DNA from 2 places in the Blautia stercoris genome. Region 1 is predicted to be linked to the other one. Evidence: riboswitches for the same ligand, from Rfam matches in the RefSeq annotation. Region 1 holds a riboswitch; the other holds the start of a gene.

What was found. A riboswitch is a leader RNA that binds a small molecule or an ion and turns the genes downstream of it on or off. The one in region 1 is predicted to bind ZMP and ZTP.
Region 2: another riboswitch for ZMP and ZTP. It lies ahead of ACYQ2D_RS13720 (formate--tetrahydrofolate ligase); the one in region 1 lies ahead of ACYQ2D_RS05115 (IMP cyclohydrolase).

The regions. Positions count from the first base shown of each region.
Region 1 is NZ_BAAHYF010000001.1:1,046,071-1,049,493, reverse strand. Features, by position in the region: gene ACYQ2D_RS05120 (class I SAM-dependent rRNA methyltransferase) at 1-993, shown strand, start outside; ZMP/ZTP riboswitch at 1,036-1,114, shown strand; gene ACYQ2D_RS05115 (IMP cyclohydrolase) at 1,224-1,937, shown strand; gene ACYQ2D_RS05110 (phosphoribosylaminoimidazolecarboxamide formyltransferase) at 2,002-3,180, shown strand; gene ACYQ2D_RS05105 (diaminopimelate dehydrogenase) at 3,365-3,423, shown strand, end outside.
Region 2 is NZ_BAAHYF010000002.1:858,359-861,781, reverse strand. Features, by position in the region: gene ACYQ2D_RS13720 (formate--tetrahydrofolate ligase) at 1-1,566, opposite strand, end outside; ZMP/ZTP riboswitch at 1,715-1,798, opposite strand; gene ACYQ2D_RS13715 (carbohydrate kinase family protein) at 1,905-2,873, opposite strand; gene ytvI (sporulation integral membrane protein YtvI) at 3,061-3,423, opposite strand, start outside.

The DNA.
Region 1 (3,423 bases):
GAAAATCAGGAAATTGACCGTGAATTTTTAAAAATGAGAGTACGAGACGCGTGGGAATATCGAAAGAAAACGGTAGATATTTCAAGCTGTCGTGTGATTTTCGGGGAAGCAGATTTTCTGCCTGGGATGGTGATTGACAAGTTTTCAGATGTTCTTGTTGTACAGTCTTTAGCACTTGGAATTGATAAGTTAAAAATGATAATCATTGAAGAATTAAAATCAGCAATGGCAGAAGATGGGATTACAATCCGTGGTGTTTATGAGAGAAGCGATGCAAAAGTGCGGCTTCAGGAAGGAATGGAAAGAGTCAAGGGATTTATCGGTGAGCCATTTGATACGAAAGTACAGATTGTGGAAAATGGTGTAAAATATATTGTAGACATAGAAGATGGACAAAAAACAGGCTTTTTCTTAGACCAGAAATATAACCGTCTTGCCATTCAGAGATTATGTAAAGATGCGAAAGTTTTAGATTGCTTTACGCATACAGGCTCTTTTGCATTAAATGCGGGAATTGCCGGAGCAAAGAGTGTAACCGGAGTCGATGCCTCTCAGCTTGCAGTAGACCAGGCAACAGAAAACGCGGAGTTAAACGGACTCGAAAAGCGTGTAAAATTCATTTGCGAGGATGTCTTTGAGCTGCTTCCTAAGTTAGAAGCCGAAGGAGAAAAATATGACGTAGTAATTCTCGACCCTCCTGCATTTACAAAATCAAAAAATTCGATTAAAAACGCAGTGAAAGGTTATCGAGAGATTAATTTGCGAGGAATGAAACTGGTCAAAGACGGAGGTTATCTTGCAACTTGTTCTTGTTCTCATTTTATGTCGTATGAGTTGTTTACCCAGACAATCGGACAGGCAGCAAGAAATGTGCATAAACGTCTACGTCAGGTAGAATACCGCACACAGGCAGCAGACCATCCGATTTTATGGTCTGCAGATGAGTCGTATTACTTGAAATTCTATATTTTTCAGGTAATTGACGAAAAATAGAAAATAAAATATTGACAATCTTTTTTATCCATGCTATGTTGTAATTGCTTATATGACTGACGGAAGTGGAATCAACCACAGGGAGTATAAGCCGTTGAAGCCGACCGTCTGGGCATTGGATGTTCAGAAAGTGGGCTTTTTTTTCGTTATTATTATAGAAAATTTTGTTCTATGAAATGAAAGTCAACGGATCAATTAAAAATGTATGATGGGAAAAAGGAGAGACATTCATGAAAATGTTATCGCTGGAAACAGAATTAAAAGAAAATGCTTATCCTGGACGAGGAATTGTAATTGGAAAGTCCAAAGATGGTACAAAAGCAGTGACTGCTTATTTTATCATGGGAAGAAGTGAAAACAGCAGAAATCGTGTGTTTGTAGAAGATGGAGAGGGAATCCGTACACAGGCATTTGACCCGTCTAAATTAACTGACCCAAGCTTAATTATTTATGCGCCGGTTCGTGTACTGGGAAATAAAACAATTGTGACAAATGGTGACCAGACAGATACCATTTATGAAGGAATGGACAGACAGCTGACTTTTGAGCAGTCTTTAAGAAGCCGTGAATTTGAGCCGGATGGTCCAAATTATACCCCTCGTATTTCCGGAGTTATGCACATTGAAAATGGAAAATACAACTATGCAATGTCAATTTTAAAGAGCAATAATGGAAATCCGGATGCCTGCAACCGTTATACCTTTGCTTATGAAAATCCGGTAGCAGGAGAGGGACATTTTATTCATACTTATATGCATGATGGAAATCCACTTCCAAGTTTTGAGGGAGAACCAAAACTGGTAGAGATTCCAGATGACATTGACGCATTCACAAAAAATGTATGGGAAAGCCTCAATGGAGATAATAAAGTTTCTTTATTTGTACGTTTCATTGACCTTGAAACGGGAGACTATGAGACTAGAATTGTAAATAAAAATCAGTAATCTAAAAATGTTACGGCATTAGAGTATTTTTAAATCTGTTCTAACAATAAAGGAGAAAATGAGAATGAAAGAATTAGCATTAAAGTATGGATGTAACCCAAACCAGAAACCGTCCAGAATTTATATGGCAGACGGAAGTGAGCTTCCAATCGAAGTAATCAGCGGAAGACCTGGATATATCAACTTTCTGGATGCATTTAACGGTTTTCAGTTAGTAAGAGAATTAAAAAAAGCGACCGGACTTCCGGCGGCTACTTCTTTTAAACATGTATCGCCAGCCGGTGCTGCAGTGGGACTTCCGTTAAGTGAGACCCTTGCAAAAATTTACTGGGTAGATGATATGGGAGAGCTTTCTCCGCTTGCCTGCGCTTATGCAAGAGCAAGAGGTGCAGACAGAATGTCTTCCTTTGGTGATTTTATTGCACTCTCTGATGAATGTGATAAAGATACAGCGATGCTGATTAAACGAGAAGTTTCTGATGGTGTTATCGCACCGGGATTTTCCAAAGAGGCACTTGAAATTTTAGCGCAGAAGAAAAACGGAAACTATAATATCATTAAAATCGATGAAAATTATCAGCCGGCACCGTTAGAGCACAAACAGGTTTATGGTGTGACATTTGAACAGGGAAGACAGGAACTTCCAATTGATGATGAACTGCTTTCCAATATCGTGACAGAAAATAAAGCAATTCCGGAAAATGCAGTCAGAGACTTAAAGATTTCCCTGATTACATTAAAATATACACAGTCCAATTCCGTCTGCTTTGTAAAAGACGGACAGGCAATCGGTATCGGTGCAGGACAGCAGTCTCGTGTACACTGCACAAGACTGGCAGGACAGAAGGCAGATAACTGGTGGTTAAGACAGTGCCCGAAAGTCATGAATCTTCCATTTATTGATGGAATCCGTCGTGCAGACAGAGATAATGCCATTGATGTTTATATTGGAGAGGAATATATGGATGTTCTTGAAGATGGTGCATGGCAGAGAATCTTCAAGGAAAAACCGGAAGTCTTTACAAGAGAAGAGAAACGTGCATGGTTAGATAAACTGACCGATGTTACTCTTGGTTCTGATGCATTCTTCCCATTCTCGGATAATATTGAGCGTGCACATAAGAGTGGTGTAAAATATATTGCAGAACCAGGCGGTTCTGTAAGAGATGATGCAGTAATCGAATGTTGTAATAAATATGGTATGGCAATGGCATTTACAGGCATTCGTTTGTTCCATCACTAAAATTACGAAAATTATTTTTAAAAGAGGCGGCAGTGAGAGTTTTCTTACTGCTGCTTTTTGATGGTTTAAAAAAGTGAAATTTTAGTTGAAGAGAAAAATAGAATTTGCTATACTGTATACGACGTAACGGGATTGTGGTTGGACAGACCGCTGCGAAATAAATTTACAGGAGAGGTTTAATAAAATGAGTATAAGAATTGGTATCTTAGGTTATGGTAACCTTGGAAGAGGCGTAGAATGTGC
Region 2 (3,423 bases), on a different contig from region 1:
TGCGGAAATCTTCAGGTTACGAACAGTTACTTCAAAGTCTGTCGGTGCGCCCAGTTTTGTCTGGTCATCTGTTAAGCTGTACTGAGTCTTAGCAACACAAATCGGACAGTTGCCAAATCCCATTGCTTCAAGCTGTGCAGCCTGTTTCTGAGCATTTGCAGTCAGAACAACTCTCTTACCACCATAAATTTTCTGAACGATGTTATTCAGTTTATCTTCGATGCTTCCCTCTAATTCATAAGAGAACTGGAAGTCATTTGGCTCTTCAACCAGACGGATTACTTCTTTTGCTAATGCAAGACCGCCTTCTCCGCCTTTTGCCCATACTTCAGACAGAGCAACGTTAACACCGAGTTCTTTACATTTCTGTTCTACTAAGTCAAGTTCTGCTTTTGTATCAGTTGGGAATGCATTAATAGCAACTACACATGGCAGTTTGTATACATTCTTGATATTACTTACATGTTTTAACAGGTTTGGAAGACCTTTTTCAAGAGCTTCTAAGTTTTCGTTATTTAAGTCAGCTTTTGCAACTCCGCCATTGTATTTCAGTGCACGTACTGTTGCAACGATAACAACTGCGCTTGGATGTAAATCAGCCATACGACATTTGATATCCAGGAATTTTTCAGCACCAAGGTCAGCACCGAATCCAGCTTCTGTAATTGCATAATCACCTAATTTTAATGCCATCTTTGTAGCAATTACGGAGTTACATCCATGAGCGATGTTTGCGAATGGTCCACCATGAACGATAGCCGGTACATGTTCCAGAGTTTGAACAAGGTTTGGTTTTAAGGCATCTTTTAACAGTGCACACATAGCGCCTTCTGCATGTAAATCATGTGCAGTAACCGGTTTCTGCTCAGAAACTTTACCGTAAGTGTAACCAATGATAATTCTTCCCAGTCTTTCTTTTAAGTCTGTGATGTCTCTTGCAAGACAGAGAACAGCCATGATTTCAGATGCAACTGTGATATCGTATCCATCTTCTCTTGGCATACCGTTTGTCTTTCCGCCCAGACCATCAACTACAAAACGAAGCTGGCGGTCATTCATATCCACACATCTTCTCCATGTGATTTTTCTAGGATCGATGTTTAATGCATTGCCCTGATAGATATGGTTATCAATCATTGCTGCTAATAAGTTGTTTGCTGCACCAATTGCATGGAAGTCACCTGTAAAATGCAGATTGATATCTTCCATCGGAACTACCTGTGCATATCCACCGCCTGCGGCTCCACCTTTTACACCAAATACCGGTCCAAGAGATGGCTCACGAAGTGCAACCATGACATTTTTGCCAAGTTTCTGCATACCATCTGCAAGACCTACTGTTGTAGTTGTCTTACCTTCACCTGCCGGTGTCGGGTTAATCGCTGTAACCAGAATTAATTTTCCGTTTGGTTTGTCAGATTCTTTCAGTAAATTGTAGTCAATTTTTGCTTTGTACTTACCGTACTGCTCCAGATATTTCTCTTCAATCCCTGCTTTTTCTGCAATCGCGGTAATTGGCTCCATTGTGCACTCCTGTGCAATTTCGATATCAGTCTTAAATCCCATACTAAAAAACCTCCTTAAACTAAATAGAGAAAAGCTGTCCCTCTTTTTCTGCTTCGAGTTTGTTTCTATTAAAATTCACGAATAATATGCCGAATTTTTTTATCAGATCACACTTCATGTGTAAAAAAGGGCAACATTTGTGGTCTACAAATGCTGCCCAGACGGTCGGCCCATACTTCGTTTTAATTTCACTGTGGTTTTCCACACTGACCCGTCAGAAATCAAAACTGCTTTTCAATTGATATCTATAATCTACCATAAACCTTATAGTTTGTCAATGCTCTAACAAACTAAATTGTGTATTTTTTTTGTTTTTTCAGATTAAATCGGCGCATTATTTATTTTGTTGAAATAAATGTTTCGACATCTTCTTTTGTTGGCATTACACGAAGTGCGCCTTTTTTGGTTGTAATTAAAGATGACGCTCCATTTGCAAATTCCAGCATTTCATAGAGTTGTTCTTCCGATAAACCGGTAATTCCATTCTCTAACACATAGTTTAAAGCACAAGCTCCAAAGGTATCACCTGCTCCTGTTGTCTCGATTGTATTTTCCTGAAGAAACGGCGCATGAAAGACTTCTTTTCCCTCATGAAATGCAATACTTCCTTCTTTTCCCATTGTCACATTCATCAGTTTCAGATTCGGATAATCAGCAAGCAGTTTATATGCACCTTCTTTGATATCTTTTGTTCCGGTCATAAATTCCAGTTCTTCTTCAGAAATCTTTAACAAATCACACTGTCCCAGTCCATAGGCAATCTGTTCTTTCGCAAGCTCCATGCTGCTCCATAATGGTGGTCTTAAATTCGGGTCAAAAGAAATCAACATTCCGGCCTCTTTTGCAATAGTTATCGCTTTTTGGGTTGCTTTTCTGACTTCTTCATGTGTCATAGACAATGTTCCAAAATGAAATGCCTTTGCAGATTCCAGATATTCTTTCTCTACCTGAGATTCACTTAACATCATGTCTGCTCCTGGATTACGATAAAATGCAAAATCTCTATCACCGTCTTCAAATGTATGTACAAAAGCCAGAGTTGTGTGAACTTCCTGATTTTCGTACAGATGACTGGTATCAATTTTCAATTCATTTAATGTCTTTCTAAGAGAAGTACCAAACTGATCTTTTCCAACTACACCCAGAAATGAAGTTTTCTTTCCAAGGTTATTTAACATCGCCAGTACGTTACAAGGTGCTCCGCCTGGATTTGCTTCAAAAATCGGATTTCCCTGAGCACTGACTCCATTTTCGGTAAAATCAATCAACAACTCGCCAAGTGCAATTACATCAAACTTTTTTTCCATGTCGTTTCCTCACTTTATTTTTTATTGTTTCACTTTGTTATTTCATACCTGTTGGGGCTGTTTTTTTGCCCCAATCAATGTTGATACTCTTATTATATCGGTATTGGTTTTAGACTGCAATCACTAACTATATCTATTACAAAATATCTACATAAGATACATTCAGAAACTACTCTTAATCTTTCCATTATTCTTCCGTTGTACGAGCCCATCTTACAAAGTCCCGAAACAGATTCCTAATGTTCTTTAACATTCCGTCAAAAACTCCTGCTTTATAAAAATTAATCACAATCGCACCTATCGGCACTGCAAGTATCATTCCTAATACACTGCTGATTTTATATCCGGTATACATAAAAATCAATGTCACCAGCGGATTCATTCCTATCGAATCTCCCACCATCTTCGGCTCAATAATTCTGCGGACAAGCTGTGTCACCAGATATAAAATGACAAGTCCCACCGCAAAACTTGTATCACCGGAAAGTGCTTTAAAAATCGCCCATGGAATCAATGCAGTTCCAGTTCCAAAAAACGGCAGCATATCTAA